Regions from separate parts of the Bacillus sp. N1(2025) genome, predicted to be linked through region 2. Evidence: riboswitches for the same ligand, from Rfam matches in the RefSeq annotation. Region 2 holds a riboswitch; each other region holds the start of a gene.
The links. Region 2 has a riboswitch for thiamine pyrophosphate ahead of ACNFN4_RS19110 (hypothetical protein). Riboswitches for the same ligand answer to the same signal wherever they lie in the genome.
Positions count from the first base shown of each region.

Region 1 (6,494 bases), on a different contig from region 2:
GGATGCGGTACATACTCAGCCTCGTTGATATACTGCTCTTCCCTTTTCTTCATATGACAGACCTCCTGTTCAATTTTAGATTGTCCAAAAGAAGACCCGTTATCATAGGAAAAAAAATCACTTGCGGAGGGGGACATGCAGCTATATTTTTCGGATCGTGAAAAAGTTCCTAAGCAGCCACGGGCCCGGTTTGAAACCGAGCGTTAATTGCCACGCGCCGATCGCCTGCAGTCCGAACTCCCGAACGAGAACCATTTTTTCACTCATGCTCCGCACATCCTCAAACCACACTTCATGCGTTCTTCCATTTTCATCAGTATACCGGAAGTAAGGGGAACGCTCCTGCTGGGAATAACGGATCACTGATTGATGCTTCATGGCCGTTTCCATGGCGCGCTGATTGGAGATGGCGGATCCGATCGTTCCGGGACGGTACGGAATCACCCAATCATACCCGTACAGCGGAACACCGAGAATCACTTTTCTTCTCGGCACCCTGCTGATGGCAAAATTGATCGTTTGCCTGACCTCTGTCAAAGGCGCCACGGGTCCCGGCTCACTGCCGGCGTGGTGCCAGTCGTACGCCATAATGAACATATAATCGACGACGGCTCCGATTCCGCCGTAATCATATCCCCTCAGCCACGGCACTGCATCACTTGTTTTCGCCGGAACCGATATCGTTAACGCGAGCTGATGCTCTGAAAGCCGGGTTTTTAACTGCCGGAGAAATCCTGTGAAGAGGTCCCTGTCAGCTTCTCTGACCCGTTCAAAATCGATATTTACACCGCCGTATCCCTTTCTTACGGTTAAGGAGACGATATTGTTGACGAGATTCGTTCGTGCCGTCGGATTTTGCAGCACTTGATGGGCTAATTCCGGACTGAATCCCCCTTCTGTCAAATTTGTAATAACGGCAAGCGGGCGCACTCTGTTCTGCCATGTGGTTTCTATTGCGGTTCTGTCGTTTAAATCGTTAATGATATCTCCGTTCGGGCCAAAATGATATTCAAACAAAGAAATCGCCGAAGAATACGGCGCAAAATCATTAATTAACTCTCTATCCGCTTCAGGCGTCCGAATGACATAAAATTGCAGGGTTCCCGCAAGATAGTTAGAGATATCAGGGATCTTCACTTTCATACCCGCCCGCAGCCGGTTCGGCGGAATATCCGGGTTTGCCTGCATCAGCTGCATCTGCGGCACATAAGCCTTACCTGCGATAACGGCATACGTATCATTCGGCTGAACCGTATATTCATTAAGAGGGATTAAAAGCGCCTGCCCCGGAACGATATTCGTTTCCTCAAGCCCGTTGACGCTTCTGATGCTGTCAACAGGGTATCCGTACTTTCTGCTGATGGAAAATAACGAGTCGCCAGACTGCACTGTATGAACAAACATAGATGTCCTCCGTTTCCTTTTGATCAAAAGGGCTCTTCTTATCTTTATGAATGATCATCCGGTCCGATTCCAAACTCTGTTTGGAGAAAGGCTGTTTACAAATCAGACATGATCAACTATGATGATGTCATCATAAAAAACTGTATAGGAAACGCACTAGGGGTGCTGTTATCGGCTGAGATAAAACATGCGGCAGGCGTGTTTTGATCCCTTATAACCCGATCTGGATAATACCAGCGTGGGGAAGTGCAGATTGACCGGAGCGCAGGGTTTTTCCCCATGCGTTTTCGTTCTGCTGCTGCATATTCCCTCGGATATGCAGTTTTTTATTTTTCATTAAAAAACGGGGGAGGACACCGCAATATGAAACTGAATATAAACCGCCTGTAAAATCATCTCTTTCATACATACGACTATCCGATAAGAAAGCAGGAGATCACAATGAAAAATTGGAAAATGAGAGAAATTGTCGTCATGTCCGTCATCAGTGTTGTATTTGCTGTCATTTATTTAGTATCAACTCATGCAAGCAATATAGCGGCAGGGTTTTTCGGCCGAATGAGCTACGAACCGATTTACGGTATCTGGTTTATCGTCTCGGTAATTGCCGCGTACATTATTCAAAAACCGGGAGCGGCTCTTGTTTCTGAAATCATCGCCGCGTTTGTGGAGTGCTTACTCGGAAATCCGTCAGGGCCGATGGTGATTCTGATCGGGATCGCACAGGGAATCGGTGCGGAAGCGGTCTTTTTTGCGACACGCTGGCGGATTTATACCCTGCCCATGCTTCTTTTATCCGGTATGGGATCTTCTGTGACGAGCTTCATTTATGACTTGTTCGTTTCCGGATACTCTGTTTTGAATCCGGGTTTATTAGCCGTCATGCTTCTTGTCCGTCTGATCTCAGGTGCGCTTCTTGCCGGCCTTCTCGGCAAAGCAATCAGTGATGCGCTGGCTTACACAGGGGTGCTGAACGGCATGGCGCTCGGAAAACAATTCAAGAAGAAAAAGAAACAGGTGAACCAAGATGCAGGCATCTGAGCCCCTTCTATCGGCCGGCTGTCTTACCTTTTCTTATGATCAGGATGAAAAGCCGATTCTTCAAAACGTGTCCTTTCAGCTCCGCAAAGGAGAGCGGGCTTTATTGCTCGGGCCGAGCGGATGCGGCAAAAGCTCGCTCGCTCTTTGTTTAAACGGTCTGTACCCGGAAGCATGCGATGGGGTTCAATCGGGCACCGTTTCTTTATACGGAACACCTCTTTCACACCTGACAGAACCCGCCGCCAGATCCATCGGCGTCGTGTTTCAAGATCCGGACCAGCAGTTTTGCATGCTGACGGTTGAAGATGAAATCGCCTTCGGCTTGGAAAATTTGCAATATACAAAAGAAGATATGGACGCAATCATCAATGACGTTTTAGAAAAATTAGAGATCACTCATCTGAAAACGCGAACGATCGCTTCGCTGTCAGGCGGTTCAAAACAAAAAGTGGCGCTTGCCTGTATCATTGCGATGGAACCGGAACTCATTATTTTGGACGAACCGACGGCACAGCTTGATCCATATTCCGCACGTGAATTAGTGCGGCTGATCAAAGATCTACAAGCAAAAAAAGGCTTCGGCCTTCTCGTTATCGAACATCAGCTTGATCATTGGGCGCCGTGGATGGACAGGACGATTGTCCTTGACGAAACGGGTCAGAAGGTGATGGACGGAGAGACGGACGTTATCTTTGAAACAAAGATTGAAGAGCTGATGCAGCTCGGCATTCCGATTCCGCGTGTGATCTCATTGCAGGAGCACGTCAGCATTCCTTTTACATTGTGTAAAGAAAAGCTGTTTCACGAACCTGTACCATCTCTGCCCGAACCCCGGCCCGCCGCGCTTTCGGCAGAAGACGCGCTGAGCGTTCACGAGCTGTCATTCTCAAGAGGAGCAGACGTCATTTTTCAGGATGTGAGCTTTTCCGTAAAAAAAGGTTCAATCACCGCGATTGCCGGCCCTAACGGAACAGGAAAATCCACGCTCCTTTCTGCCGCGGCCAAGCTCATCCGTCCGCTGAGCGGAGACATCAAAATAGACGGCAGACCGATTGATTCCTATTCTGAAAAAGAGCTGCGGCGGCTGACCGGATATGTTTTCCAAAATCCTGAACACCAGTTTGTCACAGATTCCGTCATTCAAGAGCTGATGTTCGGTTTTGAAAGCAGCAGACCCGCAAAGGAGAAAGCTCTTCAGCTGTTAACCCGATTCGGCCTGAGACGCCATGCCTCACAGCATCCGTTTTCTTTAAGCCAAGGACAAAAACGCCGGCTCAGTGTCGCGACAATGCTTATGCACAATGTGAACGTTTTGATGCTTGATGAACCGACTTTCGGACAGGATGCCAAAACGGCGCGGGAGTGTATGCAAATGCTCCGTGAGATTCAAAAGGAAGGAACGGCTGTTTTGATGGTGACACACGATATGGAACTCGTCTCAGATTATGCCGACACGATCCTTGTGCTCTGCGGCACGAAACTGGTATTCCGGGGAACTCCCGACGCTTTATTTTCTGATAACACCGGGATCGCCGAGCAGGCGCATTTGGCTTTGCCGCTGCGGTATGAATGGATGAAACACGACAGGAGGCGGAGAAATGAACTTGCGGCTGGAGGCTGTTAACCCGTCAATAAAGGCGGCGGCTGTATTGTTATGCGTCATTATGCTGTCGTTTATTTATAATCCGTACACCCCTGCTTTGTTTTATATCATCATTGCGGGAGGCGTCCTCTCGGCGGGGCGTGTGCCGCTGAAAAAATGGCTGCTGTTCACGATTCCGTTTGTCATTCTGGCCTTCGGTTCTTTATGGACAGCCGCCGTATTCGGAAACGTCCCGACAACCGGAAGCAACCTGCTGTTTAAGCTCGGGCCGATTGCCGTCAACAGTGATAACGCGGCGCTCGGGATTTCTATCGCGTTTCGTATTTTATGTTTTTCCGCTTTGTCGATGATGTTTCTTTTCACAACCGATCCGATTCTGTTCATGCTCAGTCTGATTCAGCAGTGTAAGCTGCCGCCCAAGCTTGCATACGGCGTTATCGCGGGGTTCCGGTTTCTCCCTCTTCTGAAAGATGAAATCCTGATCATCCGGCAGGCGCACAGAATCAGGGGCGCGGCGTCTGATTCAGGGCTGAAAGGAAAGCTCTCCGCCTTCAGGCGCTTCACCATTCCGCTATTGGCAGGCGCAATCAGAAAGGCGGAACGCACGGCGATCGCGATGGAATCTAAAGGCTTTACGGGGAGCCGAAACCGCACGTTTTACAGAACTGTTACCGTGCGCCGCGCCGACTGGTGTTTTTTCCTGCTCGTGCTTCTGTTATTCGGCGCAAGCTGGCTCATTTCATTGTTGTTTGTATAAAAACAGGCCGCCGGAGTGATTCGGCAGCCTGTTTTGTTATGTATGTTATTGATGATAATTGAGAGCCTGAGCGAGATTGGACTTGATCGTAATATCTGAGAAATTAATGCCGAGCTGTACGGCGGTTTGAGCGATTTCCGGCCTGATTCCGGATAAAGTGGACGTGACGCCGATCAATTTCAGCGCCTCAATTAATTTAAAAATCTGATGCGCCACCATCGTATCGACAACCACTACACCCGATAGGTCAATAAACAGATGTTCAATCAGCCGTTTGGCACATGTGCTCAGCGTATTTTCAAGAATGAATTTGGCGCGCTCCGTGTCAATATCGCCGACAAGCGGCAGCAGCGCCGTCCGTTTGCTCAGCGTGATAACCGGAGAGCTTAACTCCAAAATCATTTCTCTTTGCGCGTTCAGCTGCATTTTCGAGTTATGCTCGGCATGATCGACAAACGTGTAAATCGTAAAATCAAATACTCGTACAATTAAATTCTCCCATTTCTTCCTTTCTCCCTCTGCAAACGAAGATTCATGTTTATCGGCAAACGCATCATAATAACTGATGTATAGCCTCCGGTTTCTCATGAATTCACGGACCACATACTGGACGGGTGTATCCAGATGCTTCTGGTCTTTCGCGAGCTCAATCACCCACTGCTCGAACTCTTCTAAAAATTCTTTTTCCGGCATGATATACATTTTATTAATATGCCGGTAAAATTCTTTATCCTGCTCCGTCAGTTCTTCTGTGATGACAGGATTTGCCAAAGAATAAACCGAATTCGGGTCCGAATCTTCCATCGTTTCGATCCACTCTTCCGCAATTTGATCCGCTTGTTCTGTAAAATAGTCGTATAATGCTTCATTTATCTTCATATCTCTTCTCCTTTCCCATTTCCAATTATAGCGTCAGCGGGTCATGAATGAAAATAAAAGCTGTTAAACTATCCATTTATTTGAAATTTTTTAGTGCAATAGATTACGCCTTTTTTATGAAAATGCTTCAAATGACTCTTTCCGACCGGCATGCTCTGCCATAAAATAGTAGCAACACCCTTGTATCCACTCGCAAGCATAAAAAAGGAGGGCTTTTTTATGAATGGTGAAATGCATTTGATTCCTTATGTCACGGATGAACAGATCATGGATGTGAACGAGCTTCCAGAGGGTATTAAAGTGATTAAGGCGCCAGAGTTGTGGGCAAAAGGGTTTAAAGGCAAGGATATTAAAATCGCGGTGCTTGACACAGGCTGCGACATCAATCATCCTGATTTGAAAGACCGGATTGTCGGCGGGAAAAACTTCACCGATGATGACGGAGGCAAAGAAGACGCGATTTCCGATTATAACGGACACGGGACACACGTTTCCGGAACGATTGCCGCCAATGATTCAAACGGCGGAATTTCGGGTGTCGCGCCGGAAGCAAGCCTCTTAATTGTTAAAGTTCTCGGCGGTCAAAACGGCAGCGGCAAATACGAATGGATCATTAACGGCATCAACTACGCCGTTGAACAAAAGGCCGATATCATTTCCATGTCACTCGGCGGGCCAAGCGATGTGCCTGAATTGAAAGAAGCCGTCGCAAATGCGGTAAAAAGCGGTGTTCTGGTCGTTTGCGCGGCAGGAAACGAAGGCGACGGAGACGAGCGTACAGAGGAACTGTCGTATCCGGCCGCTTACAAC
Region 1 covers NZ_JBLTJB010000004.1:13,517-20,010, forward strand. The annotation lists gene ACNFN4_RS10295 (transcriptional regulator SplA domain-containing protein) at 1-53, opposite strand, end outside; gene ACNFN4_RS10300 (glycoside hydrolase family 18 protein) at 142-1,404, opposite strand; TPP riboswitch at 1,553-1,666, shown strand; gene ACNFN4_RS10305 (ECF transporter S component) at 1,846-2,445, shown strand; gene ACNFN4_RS10310 (ABC transporter ATP-binding protein) at 2,432-4,069, shown strand; gene ACNFN4_RS10315 (energy-coupling factor transporter transmembrane component T family protein) at 4,044-4,805, shown strand; gene ACNFN4_RS10320 (STAS domain-containing protein) at 4,851-5,684, opposite strand; gene ACNFN4_RS10325 (S8 family peptidase) at 5,904-6,494, shown strand, end outside.
Region 1: it holds a riboswitch for thiamine pyrophosphate, as region 2 does, so the genes downstream of both, ACNFN4_RS10305 (ECF transporter S component) here and ACNFN4_RS19110 (hypothetical protein) in region 2, are expected to answer to the same signal.

Region 2 (8,246 bases):
TGTTTCAGCCGTAAGAACCAGTGATGCCGTCAAACTGATGAAACACATCGAGAAAACCAATATTGATTCTGTACTGATTGGTTTTTCTCCTTATATAAGACCGACACAGCAGCAAGCCGTTTATTACGTTGACGAACTTCTCAGTCATACCTCTAAAGAGGCTGTGCTTTATAATAACCCCGGCCGGACCGGTTTTAATCTGAGTGAGAAAGCGCTTAAAGACTTAATAAGCCGGCATCCGGGGATAAGGGGGCTGAAAGAAGGAGGAGACGTTCTGCGTCATAAACAAACAGAGTTCCCTAATCACTTTATTTTGTTTGCGGCAGGAGACGTTGAATTTCCGAAGATGCTGAGTAACGGGTGTAACGGCCTGTCAAGCATGGCCGGAAATGTCTATCCTGAAGAAATCAGAGAAAGCTTCAACAGCTTATCAGAAAATAAACCGATTAATCTGGATCGAATAAACGATCTGATTGCTGAAGTGACAAATCATCATACTGTCATGAATATAAAAAATCACTATAAGAAGATTGGGATTCAAGCAGGCAGCTGCCGGTCACCCATTATATAAGAAATGTTCCGTCGCGGATAAGTGAAACATGTGATCAGCGCGCTTTCTGTACTTGGATTAGGCTTAATAAGCAAGTTATATAATACTGTCATTAGCGGAGGCGTAAGCATTTGTTTAACTTTACATAAGGGAACCCTTATGATATGGTGATTATTGCTAATATTGACAAGAAAGAGGTGAAAGCGATGATAACGATTTATGGAATTTTGTATGGTGAAAATGCAAAAATTGGAAACATCTTGGCGGATAAAGGGAGCAGTCTGTCCTTTTTTAAGCCAAATCATCATACAAAAACAGTTATCGGTGCTTTTTCTCTATGTCAAATAAACGATAATCCAATGACATAATGTCCTTGTTTATTTGTGCATGATGTTATTTAAGCGTAACACCGATAATTGTGTCGGTGTTTTTTTGTGCCTGATTTTAAAAAAAGGTTAGATGATCACTCCCTTCTATTTACTCAAACAAACCAGAGTTTTATGGAAGGATGAGAAAACATGCAACAAAAAAACAAGTATATAAGAATTCAAGAGTTCCTGAAACAAAATAAGTTTCCTGATTTTAGAATGAATCAAATCAAAAATGCTGTGTTCAAAGGGAGAATAAATCATTTTAATGAAATAACGGTTCTTCCTAAATCCTTGAGAAAATTGTTAATGAATGAGTTTGGAGAGTCAATTTTAAATATTGCTGCTTTAAAAGTGCAGCATTCTGAGCAAGTAACAAAAGTCTTATTTGAAATTTCAGGAGACGAAAAAATAGAAACGGTCAATATGAAATATAAAGCTGGCTGGGAGTCATTTTGTATATCCTCGCAGTGCGGCTGTCATTTTGGCTGTACATTTTGTGCAACAGGAGATATTGGTTTAAAACGCAGCTTAACATCAGATGAAATGACTGACCAAATTTTGTACTTTCACTTAAAAGGACATTCAATTGACAGTATTTCTTTTATGGGAATGGGAGAAGCATTAGCGAATGTACAAGTTTTTGATGCTTTACATGTGCTTACAAATCCGGAGTTGTTTGCTTTAAGCCCTCGTCGGTTATCTATTTCGACCATAGGTATTATTCCGGGCATTAAAAAAATCACTCAGGATTATCCGCAGGTCAACCTGACGTTTTCATTACATTCTCCTTTTAATGAACAGCGAAGCAAGTTAATGCCGATTAATGAACGCTTCCCGTTATTGGAGGTAATGGACACATTAGATGAGCATATACGTGTGACCTCAAGAAAAGTTTATATTGCTTATATTATGCTGCCGGGAGTTAATGATTCTATTGATCATGCGAATGAAGTAGTACGTCTTTTAAGAAGCAGATATAAGAGAGGGAACTTGTTCCATGTAAACATCATTAGATATAACCCGACTGTTAGTTCACCTATGAGATTTGAAGAAGTAAATGAGAAACAAGTTGTAAACTTCTATAAAAAATTAAAGTCAGCAGGAATTAACGTGACCGTCAGAAGTCAATTTGGCATTGATATAGATGCTGCTTGCGGACAATTATATGGAAATTATCAAAAAAATAAGAACCGATAAATCAGGTGCAGAACTCGGTTTGACTTCATATTATTTCATTTGATAACATAAAATGGTTATTGTGATTGAAAAAAAGATACCCGTTTTTATAAAAAAAGGAGTCATAACGTTGCTGAAAAGGTTTTTTCTTGTTTTTCTTACGCTGATAATGTCTATATTTGCTGTATTCGCGGCTGCTGAAGAGTCTCCCGGCGATCGTGTCATTTCTTTTGACGAGCCTATGATTTTATTGATCTCACTCGGAATCATCTTATGTTTGTTCATTCCGCCAATCGTCATGTCCTTTTTTGGCAGCTTGGTTGTGAGAATCATATCCGGAGTCTATCAATGTTTTATCGTCCTCACGTTTGCGGGGCTCATTCCGATTGGATTTCTGATCCCCAATGGCTTTTTGACAATTCTTGCTGCCGTCCTGGGAACTTTGGTCAGTTCAGCCAGTGTTACGGTCACCTTATTCGTTGGCAGGAAAAAAGAGGCCGGAAGGTTTTAAAACTAGTGGGTAAGCTGCAATATTGAAGGGGAATCCCAGTGATATCCGCAGCGCTTTTTGCCGGTCATTGTTTGACTATTTATATGGAGTAGCATAGAATTAAAGTAAATATTTATAAAAAGTCACTGGGGGAGCTTTAATAGCTGAGAAGAGACAATACGTCCTGACCCTTTGAACCTGATTTGGTTAATACCAGCGTAGGGAAGTGAAAAATTAGAGAGATTCTTTATCTTATCTATATTTAAGCCACTTTCCATAGAGGAAAGTGGCTTTATTTATTTTGAAAGGGTGATATGAAGTGGCGACTAAAAAAGTTTTTCTGGCAGGGCCTTTTAAAAGTTTAGTAGATGAGAAAACTGGATTGATGAGTACGTATGAGAGGGGAAAGCTGGAATCATTAATTTCCTTTTTTGAGAATGAAGGATGGCTGGTTCATAATGCTCACAAGCGGGAAGGGTGGGGGAAAGATTTCATGACACCCCTTCAATGCACTAAAATTGATTTTGATGAAATAAGCACTTGCGACCTTTTTGCAGCATTCCCCGGATCACCCGCTTCTCCCGGAACACATATAGAAATTGGATGGGCTTCTGCCTTGAAAAAAAAGATCGTGCTATTTCTAGAAAAGGACAAGGATTATGCTTTCTTAATTCAAGGGTTAAATGCAGTGGCGGATGTTGAGTACATCAGCTATAAAGATACAGATGATTTATTAGAGAACATTAAAAATATCTTTGCAGCATATAAGGCGGAATCTCAATGAGAAAGAGAACTTTTCATGAAGCATATACGGAAACGCTGTATGACATCTATCACAACCCTGAATTTTTCAATTCACCGCGCGGACAAAAAAGCAGAGAACAATTGAACTACCATCTGACTCTGGAAAATCCAATAGAACGTGTCACTTATTTATCCTCAAGAAAAACCAATATCGTGTTTAATTTTGCTGAAGTGTTATGGTATTTATCGGGGAGTAACGACTTAGATTTTATCAGTTATTACAATAAAAAAATGCCTTCATATTCAATGAATAAAAAAACATTAACAGGCACTGCGTACGGGCCTAAAATATTTGAATTCGGAAATGCAAAACTAAATCAATGGAATAGAATAAAAAATCTTTTGACACAAGAAGATATTGATTCAAAAAGGGCATTTATTCAAATATTCGATGCTTCGGAACTCTTCGTTTCAGAAAATATAGATGTTTCCTGCACAATCGGTTTGCAGTTTTTTGTGAGGGAAGGCGAATTATACATGTCTTCTGTCATGCGTGCAAATGATGCTTTTCGCGGGATGATCAGTGATCTTTTCTCATTTACGTTCATGCAGGAATTAATGGCCAGAGAACTGCGTTTAGAAGTCGGAGAATATTTTCATAATGCGGGATCAATCCATATTTATGATTCAGATCATGAATGGGCGAAAACGGTGCTTGAGGAAGCTGAAAATCACCATGATATTCCGGAATTTGAATTTCCGAAAATGCCTGAGGGAAATAACTGGCCGTCCATTGAAACAGTCTTAAAGTATGAAGAATTACTTAGGAAAGATCACATTTCTATGACTAAAAACGATATTGAAATGCTTGATTTACCTGATTACTGGAAACAGATTCTTTTCCTTTTCAGTATATACCAGCATATTGCATATAAACGGGATATGGATCATTCTCTATTTCAAAGTTTACTTCCTATATATCAATTTTTCGTCAGGAATAAGTGGTTTCATTATTTCTCAATTGAGCAAAAGGAGGAAATTCAATGAAAACTTCATGGAAAGAAGACAGTGTTGCTGGTAAATTCGATGCTTATAATGACGTTTTAGAACAAACGTTAGGTTTTGAGTTTGTTTTTCGTACTTTTGATAAAGCGGAGATTAAAAAGGTGCTCGATTTCGGATGCGGTCCGGGAAAGGTAGCTTACAGGCTGGCTGACAGAATAGGCTGCAATGTGATCGCAGTCGATGAATCAAGGAAGATGTTAGATATAGCAAAGGCAAAAAGACAACATCCTCATGTGGACTATCATTTAATTGAACACGATAATCTTTCCTTCTTACCAGATCACTCAGTTGATGCTGCAATGGCCTGTTATGTTTTTATTAATACGGATAGTGACCAGCGTATCAAAGGTATCATAAATGAAATTTTTCGTGTGTTAAAACCAGGAGCTTCATTTGTCATACTCGATACGAATCCTGATTCAACCGGAATTGAATTTTCAACCTTCCGCAATGGAATACCGGGGAAAGAATATTCTTACGGAGAAGAAAGAAATGAATGGCTCCATGTTCCGGGACAAGCAGATTTAATTTTAAATGATTTTCATTGGCCGAAGTCAATGTATTATAAACTATTAACTCATGCAGGTTTTGAAAATGTAACTTTATCAGAACCAACGTTAAACGATATTGACCAAGAGCATGTAAAAGCCATAGAGAAAGAGTTTCAATTTAATAATTGGAAATGTGAAAAGGAATATCCGCCTTTTGTCATTTTTAAAGCAGTGAAACCTGCCTGAAGGAGGAGTGTAAGTTGAAGGATATTTATAAAGCGCTTTCGATTGCTGGGACTGATCCTTCCGGAGGGGCGGGAATTCATGCGGATTTAAAAACATTTCAGGAACAAAAGGTATATGGAATGGCTGTTATTACATCAGTTGTTGCACAAAACACACTTGGTGTGAAAAGTTTTGAGGAGATGTCTCTTCAGAATATATCTCAGCAAATAGACTGTGTCATGGATGATATAAAACCGGATGCTGTCAAAACCGGTATGCTTGCAAGTATAGGAATTATTGAATTGCTGGCAGAAAAGTTAAAAGACGCAAATATTCAATCGTATGTGATGGATCCGGTTATGATTGCTAAAAGCGGACATCATCTGCTCCATAAGGACGCCATTGATCATTTGAAGAAATTATTAATACCCCAAACAACTGTTATTACACCGAACATTCCGGAAGCGGAAGTAATCATCGGCAAATCAATCGAGACTGTACAGCAGATGCGTGATGCGGCGAAAGAAATAGTGGAGGTATACGGGGCAAAAAGTGCTGTCGTAAAAGGGGGGCACCTGAACGGAGAAGCCCGTGATATTTTGTACTTTGACGAGGATTTCGAGGAATTTGTTTCTCCCCGCTTTGATACAAAGCATACTCATGGAACAGGATGTACATTTTCAGCTGTGATAACTGCAGAGCTGGCAAAGCAGCACAGCATACCGGAATCAGTGGCAACTGGAAAGGAATTCATTTCAGCAGCCATTAAACATCCCTTAGGAATCGGGAAAGGACAAGGCCCTACAAATCATTTTGCGTATCGCTCAACTATTAACCAAGAGACACCGCTTAAGGAGTGTTACGATGATCTCCAAGAATTATGATGTATTTTTATTTGATTTAGACGGAGTGATATATATAGGAGATAAAGCTTTACCAGGAGCTGTGGCCTCTTTAAAACGACTCCGTGAAGAAAAGAAAGCCATTCGCTTTTTAACGAATGATCCTTGTGTTACAAGAGAAACGATTGTGAAACGCCTTCATAAACTGGGGATTTCAGCAAGTATTGGTGAAGTGTTTACTGCGGGGTGGGCAACAGCTGATTACCTTGTCAGTGAAGGAATAAAGAAGGCATATATATTGGGAAATGACCAACTTAAAAGTGAAATTCAAAAGGCCGGTATTGATCTTACGGAAGATCAGGCGGAGGCTGTTGTCATTGGATGGGATCAAAATATTACATTTCAGGATGTGCATAAGGCAGTAAACCTCATCCGCTGCGGAGCTTCATTTATCGCTGCAAACGGGGATAAAACATTTCCTGCCGCTAACGGACCAGCTCCCGCGACAGGCGCTATAGTCGCGGCTGTTAAAACAGCAGCTGCTGAAGAGCCGATGATAATTGGAAAACCGGCGTCTTCAATATTTGAAAAAGTACTAGAGCCTTTTGAGGATAAAGAGAGATGCGTTATGATCGGGGATACGCCTGAAACAGATATTGTCGGAGCAAACCAAATAGGCATAACTTCCGTATTAGTTTCTGATCAAAATACTTTATTTCCTGCAAAACATGATTTTAGAAATCCGGATGTTGTGATCCGCGATCTGAAAGACTTGTTCGATAATGAAATAAAGGCAGAAGTACGGAAAAAACCGGATTTCCAATGGACAGAACAAGTGAAAGCCGGAGTCGCTGGAATTATAATGAAAGAATCAAGTTCCGTTTTATTAATGAAGCGTGCTGATAATGGTTTATGGGGCATTCCTTCAGGCCATGTGGAACCTGGTGAAACAGTTGAACAAGCAATTATAAGAGAAATAGAGGAGGAAACTGGATTAGTGGTGAAAGTCTCTAAAATGATAGGCGTTTATTCTGATCCGAGTTCACAAACCTTTATATACCCTGACGGCAGAGTCAGCCATTTTATTACCAATTGTTTTCAATGTGACGTCATCGGCGGCACTTTGAAAGAGTCCACAGAGGAAGCCATGGAAATCAGATATTTTGATATCCATGAATTACCTGAACATCTCTTGCCGATGCACCCGAGATGGCTGGATGATGCTTTGGAAATGAAAGAGAATGCTTTTATTCGATAAGGAACAGTACGCCAAAAGAGTTATTTACAATAATTAACGTTTCTCAACCCGTATCTCTCGGCCGCGTTCCAAAAACACCAAGTGTCACAGACCCTTGGTGTTTTTTAATTCCGGCAGGACCTTAATGCAAGAGCGGCAGAAAAGAAGGTATAATGGGCGGAGAAGAGGTGTCAGCCAATGAAAATAACCAGAGAGACATTAGAAAAACAGCAAATTTGGATATATGGTGTGACTCTTGTGATCGGAGGAATAGCGGGGATCGCCGGGAAAGATTCAGGACTTCGCTGGGGATGGACGATATCACCGTTTATCGCTGTTCTCATGTATGCCATGTTTGCCCAAATCCCATTCTTGAAGCTGAGGGAAGCCATGTCAAACCTCAAGTTTATGGCGGCTTTACTGATCGGTAATTTCTTAGCTGTACCTGTCGTTGTATGGGTGTTAACCGCCATTTTTCCTCAATCTCCTCCTATATTATTAGGGGTTTGTTTGGTATTGCTTACACCTTGTATTGATTACGTCATCGTCTTTACTCAGCTCGGCAAAGGAAATGAGAGATTAATACTGGCTTCCACGCCGGTTTTGTTCGCCGTTCAGATGGTATTGCTTCCGTTATACCTGTGGCTGTTTATCGGGAAAGAAGTGATAGGAGCTGTTCATGCGGGACCGTTTCTGGAAGCATTCTTATTGTTAATAGCGGTGCCGCTGCTGGCGGCGGTGATGACTCAATTATGGGCTGATAAGAAGCCGGCGGGAGAAAAGGTGCTGGAATGGACGACGTGGCTGCCTGTTCCTTTTATGGCTCTGGTCTTACTGGCGGTCGTCGCCACACAAATCGGCAAGGTCATCAGTGATGCTGACATCATTATACGTGTGATCCCAATCTATCTGTTATTCCTGCTCATTATGCCGTTTGTTTCCCGGTTTATCGCAAATGCGTTCCGTCTGGATACAGGTGAAGGAAGAGCATTGATCTTCAGCACGGGCACAAGAAATTCACTCGCAGTCCTTCCGTTAGCGCTGGCTTTGCCGGA
Region 2 covers NZ_JBLTJB010000011.1:74,174-82,419, forward strand. The annotation lists gene ACNFN4_RS19090 (dihydrodipicolinate synthase family protein) at 1-571, shown strand, start outside; gene ACNFN4_RS19095 (hypothetical protein) at 715-918, shown strand; gene ACNFN4_RS19100 (Cfr family 23S rRNA (adenine(2503)-C(8))-methyltransferase) at 1,069-2,118, shown strand; gene ACNFN4_RS19105 (hypothetical protein) at 2,228-2,608, shown strand; TPP riboswitch at 2,726-2,829, shown strand; gene ACNFN4_RS19110 (hypothetical protein) at 2,907-3,371, shown strand; gene ACNFN4_RS19115 (thymidylate synthase) at 3,368-4,378, shown strand; gene ACNFN4_RS19120 (class I SAM-dependent methyltransferase) at 4,375-5,133, shown strand; gene thiD (bifunctional hydroxymethylpyrimidine kinase/phosphomethylpyrimidine kinase) at 5,148-5,996, shown strand; gene ACNFN4_RS19130 (HAD-IIA family hydrolase) at 5,977-7,212, shown strand; gene ACNFN4_RS19135 (arsenic resistance protein) at 7,390-8,246, shown strand, end outside.

Region 3 (8,246 bases), on a different contig from region 2:
AGCTGACCGGCGGGATAAAAGGATTCGTCCATTTGATCAGTAAAAAGGTTAAAACCAAAAAAGGTGCGATGCTGCTTGCATGGCTGTCGACATTTGGCACGTTCAGTGAACCGGACTTTCGCATCGTCACAATTGCACCGATCATGAAAGCGTTAAGCAAGCGTCTGGACCTGTCGAAACAGAAAATTGCGTATGCCATTGAGTTTACGGCAAACCCTGTAATTGCCTTGATTCCGATAGCAACGGCATTTGTCGGCTACATGGTTTCCATTATCGGACAGGCCCTTAAAACGTCAGGAATAGATCAGCCGGCTTATACGGTGTATGTGAAAAGTATTCCCTTCAATTTTTTCTCCATTGTGATTATATTAGTCGGAATTTATTACTGCTTTTTTAAGAAACAAAAAGCGGACGAAAGCTTAAAAAAAACAGAAAAGAGCGGACAAACTTCTGCTCGCAAACATAGCAAAAATACGGAACCGATTCCGCGGAACAGCGGTGTGTTGCTTTCAAAAGGCTCAGGTTCATTCAACATGGAAACAGGGACGATCTCAGATATTCACGGTGGACATACGGGAATGTTCGAAAGTGATGAGAATGCTGACCAGCAGGAGGAGCTGGATTCGGCGCACCGTGGTTATATTAAGGAAACACCGATTCGGCCTTGGAATTTAATCATTCCGATCGGTCTGTTTTTGCTATTAACACTCTTTCTCAGCTGGTGGGACGGTCATTCAAAAGCACAAGGGTTTTTGAATGCTTTTATCAAAAGTGATATGCTTGGCGTCATGTTAACCGCATTATTGGCAGCGGTTATTGCAGCATTTGCTCTTTTTATGTTTCAGCGTTTTCATGCAGGCGAGCTTGTTACCCATTTTATTAAGGGCGGAAACGAATTGGTCAACGTTATTATTATGTTATCGCTGATTTGGGCCGTAACAGCAGTATCTGAAGATCTGGGATTCTCGAAATATGTTACTTCTCATTTAACGTCATGGATCCCTCATATGTTTATTGCGCCGTCTCTTTTTATACTGGGGGCTGTTATATCCTATTTTATCGGGTCATCCTGGGGGACTTGGGGGCTATTAATGCCGCTCGGCGTAACGCTGGCGGTTCAGTCACATACCAGCTTATTATTAGCGATCGGGGCTGTGTTTGCGAGCGGAACATTTGGAGCGTTTGCTTCTCCTCTCAGTGATAATACGGTGACAACCTGTACGGTGTTGGGGATCGATGTTGTGAAGTATGCCCGTTCGAAGCTTGTTCCGGCGCTTATCGCCGCAGGGATCTCCGTTGTGTTATACGGTGCGTTTTCATTTTTCAGATAACAAATACTTTTTGAAGGCGTTATCCGAAAATGGGATAACGCCTTTTTATGAGCTGTTATACTAGAGAAAAAAAGAGGTGATGACGTGAAGCAGATTATTGCAATGGGCGGCGGAGGCTTTTCCATGGAGCCGGATCATCTTGTGCTGGATCAGTATATTTTAGAGCAGTCGGCGCGGTCAAAGCCGAAAGTTTGTTTTTTGCCGACGGCAAGCGGAGATTCGGAGAATTATATCGGCAGGTTTTATCAGGCCTTTCAAAAGCTGCGGTGTGAGCCGGATCACTTGTCGTTGTTTAAACCGCCGGGTTCTGATCTCAGATCCTTTCTCATGAAGAAAGATATTATATATGTCGGCGGCGGAAATACGCGCAATATGCTTGTCTTATGGAAAGAATGGGGGCTTGACCGTATTCTTCGTGTGGCTTGGGAAAACGGCATCATGTTGGCGGGTCTCAGCGCCGGGGCGATTTGCTGGTATGAAGAAGGGTTGACGGATTCAGCTGGAGGTTTGAGAGAGTTAAGAGCTTTAGGATTTTTGCCGGGCAGCTTTTGTCCGCATTATGACGGAGAAGCGGAGCGCCGGCCGGTGTATCACCGTCTGATTTCAGAAAAGAAACTCAGGGAGGGCTATGCCGCTGATGACGGCGCTGCGCTTCATTATAAAGACGGTCAGCTGATCCGGACTGTCTCTTCCCGGGAAACCGCAAAGGGTTATCGGGTTTTTAATACCGAAGAAGGCGTTCGGGAAACAGAGCTTATGACTGTCCCGTTATCTGAATTTTGATAATATGCTTTTTTTTGTACACAACTTATGTTACGATGAGAGCGAAATCAATAGTTACTGGGGGTGCCCGTCTGAGCGGGCTGAGAGAGAAGCGGCGGCTTCTTAACCCTTTGGACCTGATCTGGTTCGTACCAGCGTGGGGAAGTAAAGGTTTTATTATTGTTGAAGAAAACAATAATAGTTTCTTTCTGACTGCAAAACCGGGTTCTTCTTTGAACCCGGTTTTTTTGTGCTGGTGCTGAGCTTGGTTCTGTTATTCAAATGATAAAGGAGAGATTTGTATGCAAAATCAATCAGTACAGCAAGCGAACATTTCCATTATGTCGAGTTTTTCCGGCAGTAAAAAGGTTTATGCAGAAGGTTCTTCGCCCGATATACGAGTGCCGATGCGGGAAATCAGCCTGAGTGCGACTACGGGGGCATTCGGGGAAGAGGAGAATGCGCCGGTCCGTGTTTATGATACGAGCGGGCCGTATACAGACCCGGATGTACAAATTGATATTCATGAAGGGCTGGGGGCGCTCCGCACAAAGTGGATTACCGGGCGCGGAGATGTAGAAGAATATAACGGACGGACCGTGAAGCCTGAAGACAACGGTTATAAAAAAGAGGGCCGTGCCGCCGAATACCCCGGCCTACAGCGAAAACCGCTTCGGGCCAAGCCGGGGAAAAATGTAACACAATTGCATTATGCGAGAAAAGGCATCATTACGCCGGAAATGGAGTTTATCGCAATTCGCGAGCATGTGTCTCCCGAATTTGTCAGGGAAGAGGTGGCGAGCGGACGGGCGATTATTCCTTCTAATGTCAACCACCCGGAAAGCGAGCCGATGATTATCGGCCGGAATTTTCATGTGAAAATTAATGCAAATATCGGCAACTCGGCTGTTACATCTTCTATCGAAGAAGAAGTCGAAAAAATGACGTGGGCGATTCGCTGGGGCGCCGATACGATGATGGACTTATCCACGGGAAAAGACATTCATACGACGCGTGAATGGATTATCCGCAACTGTCCCGTGCCTGTGGGGGCGGTGCCGATTTATCAGGCGCTTGAAAAAGTAAATGGCATTGCCGAGGATTTAACGTGGGACATTTATCGTGACACATTGATTGAGCAGGCGGAGCAGGGCGTGGATTATTTCACCATCCATGCCGGCGTACTGCTTCGTTACGTCCCGTTAACGGCCAAACGCACGACGGGAATCGTATCCCGCGGCGGGGCGATTATGGCGCAATGGTGCCTGGCTCATCATCAGGAAAGCTTTCTGTACACGCATTTTGAAGAAATTTGTGAAATCATGAAGACCTATGATATCGCTTTTTCACTTGGTGACGGGCTTCGCCCCGGTTCGATTGCGGATGCCAATGATGAGGCGCAGTTTGCGGAATTGGAGACTCTCGGAGAATTGACGGAGATCGCGTGGAAGCACGATGTGCAAGTGATGATCGAAGGACCGGGTCATGTGCCGATGCATAAAATTAAGGAAAACATGGACAAGCAGCTGGAAATTTGTAAAGAGGCGCCTTTTTACACGCTCGGGCCATTAACGACGGATATCGCTCCGGGTTATGACCACATTACTTCAGCAATCGGCGCGGCGATGATCGGCTGGTACGGGACGGCGATGCTTTGCTATGTCACGCCGAAGGAGCATTTGGGGCTGCCGAATCGTGATGATGTAAGAGAAGGCGTCATTACGTACAAAATCGCGGCACATGCCGCAGACCTTGCTAAAGGGCATCCGGGTGCACAGATCCGTGACGATGCTCTGTCTAAGGCGCGGTTTGAATTCCGGTGGCGTGATCAATTTCATTTGTCGCTTGATCCTGAAAGAGCAATCGAATATCATGATGAAACGCTGCCGGCTGAAGGCGCAAAAACGGCTCACTTCTGTTCGATGTGCGGTCCGAAGTTCTGCAGCATGAGAATTTCTCAGGATATTCGTGATTATGCGAAGGAAAACGGACTTACTGAAGACGAGGCCGTCAATGAAGGGCTGAAAGAAAAAGCAAAAGAGTTTGCGGAGAAGGGAAGCCGCTTATATCAATAAAAGAAAAGATGAAGATGGAGTTTGCCCATCTTCATCTTTTTTAGAAAAACGGTGAACGGCGAAGCGGCGGAATGCTCTGTTCAAATCGGAATATATTTTCCGGATCGTATTTCGTTTTGACTTGACGGAGGCGGTGAACATTTTCTCCGTAATATGTTTGCAGCCAGTTTCTGATTTCTCTATCAGGCCAATTCACGTAATCTCCCATCGTTTCTCTTGATAGGGAGGTTCTCAGTCCTTCGATCCAGCGGACATTTTGTCTTTCTTCTTCAGCAGCTGTCCAAGTTGTAATATATTCTTGGGCAATGATTGCGTTGCGATAGTAGAATGCCGTTTGGTCCGGAGCGATCCGTCCGGCCGCCCCGCCGAGAGACTGCTGCCAGACACTGGCGTTTTCGTTCGGAGCGTGCTCTAAATAGCGCTTTAAAGTGGAAATCGCGCGTGAAGATAATGGTTTTTCAATAAAGGATCCTGACCGCTTCATCTTTTGCGGCTGATTGCCTCCCGGGCTGTTAAAAAAGGCTGCCGCTTTAATAAATGGCACTGTCTTGACCATGCCGCTTGCCGGTTTTCCCGCTTTCATTAACGGAGCCAGCAGTTCTTTCAGCTCATCCTTTGTCCCGGTAAATTGACCGAGCGCTTCTATGCGGTTTACTTCCTTAGGCCAAAACTGAATTGATGAGGTAAGCCGGTTGTCTGTAAATGGAGCCCAGCGCTGCCATGTGTTAAATACTTCCTCAAAATCATCCCAGCCCCAAGTGACAGAAAAAACAGACACGCACGAGATCGGCACGGCTTTAAACATCATGGATGTGACAATGCCGAAGTTGCCTCCCCCTCCGCCCTGAGACGCCCAAAATAGATCAGAGTGCTTTGAGCGGTTGACTGTGATCAAGTCAGCACCCGCTTTTTCGTCCGCTATGATCATTTCGAGCTGGAGGAGACGATCGCAAGTAAGTCCGGCTGTCCTTGTTAAATATCCGATTCCTCCCCCGAGCGTCAGCCCCGTGATTCCCACATTCGCAATGGTTCCCGCAGGAAGGGTCAAGCCGTACCGCCAGAGTGTCCGGTAGACTTCTCCCAATTCGGCTCCCGCTTCAATCGAGACCAGCCGCGTATCCTCATTTACTCTTATTTTCTTCATTTCACTGAGATCAATGACTAGTCCGTTATTTAACAGGGAAAAATTTTCGTAGCTGTGTCTTCCGCCTCTGATACGGAAAGGCACATTGTTCTCACGCGCCCATCTCAGCGCATTGAGGGCGTCATGTTTATTTTGACAAAACACAATGATGTCTGGATATCTTTGCAGGCTTAAATTGATATTGGTTCTTGCAGCATTATAGTCCGGGTCATCTTTTTTGACGATGCGACCGGTCAATGTTGTCTTTTCCACATTCTCACTCACTTTCACTTGTACTCTGCTATGTTTTCTAGCATATGCGGAAAAATGAGAGAGTGTATGAGGAAAACCCCCGGAAGGAAACGATATTTTAAATTATAGTTGACAGGTAGGGATTGTATGAATTAACATAATCATTACATATTTCCAAACGATGGCTGATCGGATCACCGAAGGCTCTTATCTTTTAAACAGATAAGGGCCTTTTTTGCGTGAAAGTCATTGAATGAAATGAAAAGCGGAGGGATGAAAAGTGGCGTTAAAAAAGGTATCACATGTGCGCAAAAAGAGCAAAAAACGAAAAAAGTACAGAAAACACACATTGAATTTCGAACTGCTTGTAGAGAAAAACAAACGGGAGATTATGAGAAATGAGGAACAGATGGAGCAGATTTATATAAAGATAGATGAAAAGCATGCGGGGGTTCGATAAAGATGAAGGAGAGAAAATGGAGGATAAAAACAACGGTACTCGTGCTGTCGGTATCCATCATGTTATCAGGGTGCGCGTTAGGGAGTGCCGGAGAAGAACCGTCATCTGCGGCTGATAAAAAGGAAGAAACACGTATCGCCCATGTCAAGACAAAGGAATTTAAAGCTTCTCATCCGGCGGCGATTCCCGCTAAATCGAAAGCCAGAACTGACACTTTTGTTGCTGGGATTTCCGCGCCGGGCGGCGTGTTTCTGCCGTACTTTTACGAAAACGGCTGGGACGGAAATGCGACAGATCCTATTTTTGAACCGTTAGTCAAACTGGATAAAACGGGGAAGCCTGCCCCGGCTCTTGCGGAAAGCTGGAAAATTTCCAAAGATCAGCTTACATACACGTTCCGTTTAAGAAAAAATCTCGTTTTCAGCGACGGTTCACCATTGACCGCAAAGGATGCCGCATTCACTTTAACACTGCTGCATGATCCTGCATACGCGGGCTATGAAGATATCACCACGGCCTATATTAAAGGCGGTAAGGCTTACAAAGAAGGAAAGGCAAAGACGATAGAGGGCATACGCGTCCTTGATGACAGAACCATTCAAATTACGACTGAGAAAGTCAGTGCGAAGTCGCTGCTTCTTTTAGGCGGGCAGGTGCTGTCAGAAGCCTACTACGGGAAGAAATATCAATTCGGCAAACTGGACTATTTAAAAGAGCTTTATGCCAAACCGCTCGGAGCGGGACCTTATCAATTTACAGAATACCTTCCGGGACAGGAAATACGTTATCAGGCTAATGAACACTATTATGCCGGAAAACCGAAAACGGAAAAGCTGATTTATAAAATTATCGATCCGTCAACTTCTCTTCAGCTGTTTGAAACGGGTGACCTTGATTACGCTTCTTTCTCACCTGATGATGATACGGTTCAGCATTTAAAAAGTCTCGGTTTTGCCAATATAAGCGTATCTGTCGTGAATGATTACGGGCTTGTGTACGTCAATCACAAGCGTCCGCCTTTTCAAGATAAGAAAGTGTCCCAGGCGCTTATTTACGGACTTGACCGTCAAAAAATCGTCGATGTCCGCTTTAAACGCTACGGAGAGGTCGCGAATGTTCCGGTGTCTCCGGTTTCGTGGGCTTATGATGACAAAGGTGTCAATCGGTACGCGTTTAACCCTGAAAAAGCCAAAAAGCTTCTCGATGAAGCGGGCTGGAAAACGGGCAAAGACGGTGTACGTGAAAAAAACGGCAAAAAGCTTGAAATCAGCTATTACACGTCTAAAGCGGATGATGATTTCATCCCGATCGCGAAAGAAAATTACGCGGACATCGGAATCTCATTAAAACCGGAAGTCATGGATTTTAATACAGAAGTAGCGAAAATAAATGACAAACAATACGACCTTGCCGCCGTTTCCACCTCGCAGATTCTTGATCCGAATGACACGGTGGAAAAGCTGGCTTCCGGCCATCCCAATAATGTAACGGGATATTCCAATCCGAAAGCGGACCGGCTGATAGAGAAAGGAGCCGGCACGCTTGATATCAGCAAAAGAAAAGAGATTTATCACCAGCTGTACCGGGAGCTCGGGGAAAACCCGCCTTACATTCTGATTCATTACCGTCAGAGCGCAAGGGCGGTCAGCGGAAAAATAAAAGGGCTTGAGCCTGACAATTATTCTGGAATCAGTTCAAGTCTCTCAAATGTCTCAATTCAATAGAACGGTTGGGCAAAATACCCGGTGCATCCTGGGGATTTTGCCCTTTCAGCGGAAAGGAGGGGCTTTTTATGAAACGGTATGCCGCAGAACGATTCATTCAAATGCTTGTGATCTTATTCGGTACGTCTTTTATTATTTTTTTCTTATTCGCCATGCTGCCGGGCGACTATATCGATTCCAATGTAAACCTGACTCCTGAAAGAGCGAAGGAGTTAAAAGCGCTTTACGGGCTGGATCAGCCGATTTGGCAGCGTTATGTGACGTGGCTCGGAAATGTGCTCAGCGGAGATTTTGGGTTTTCTTTGAAATATCAGGAGAACGTCCTGTCACTGCTTCGGAAATATGTCTGGAATTCGTTTTTTGTCGCGTTTTTGGCGTTGCTTGTCACATGGTCAGCCGCGATGATAACGGGTGTCATATCCGCTGTCAGGAAATACTCATGGTTTGACGGGATCGTGACGTTTCTTGTGTTTGCTTCCATGGCGTTTCCGTCTTTTTTTATCAGCCTTCTGTTTATTA
Region 3 covers NZ_JBLTJB010000004.1:427,167-435,412, reverse strand. The annotation lists gene ACNFN4_RS12605 (Na+/H+ antiporter NhaC family protein) at 1-1,331, shown strand, start outside; gene ACNFN4_RS12600 (Type 1 glutamine amidotransferase-like domain-containing protein) at 1,416-2,114, shown strand; TPP riboswitch at 2,164-2,274, shown strand; gene thiC (phosphomethylpyrimidine synthase ThiC) at 2,396-4,168, shown strand; gene ACNFN4_RS12590 (FAD-binding protein) at 4,209-5,564, opposite strand; gene ACNFN4_RS12585 (FbpB family small basic protein) at 5,824-6,003, shown strand; gene ACNFN4_RS12580 (ABC transporter substrate-binding protein) at 6,006-7,727, shown strand; gene ACNFN4_RS12575 (ABC transporter permease) at 7,796-8,246, shown strand, end outside.
Region 3: it holds a riboswitch for thiamine pyrophosphate, as region 2 does, so the genes downstream of both, thiC (phosphomethylpyrimidine synthase ThiC) here and ACNFN4_RS19110 (hypothetical protein) in region 2, are expected to answer to the same signal.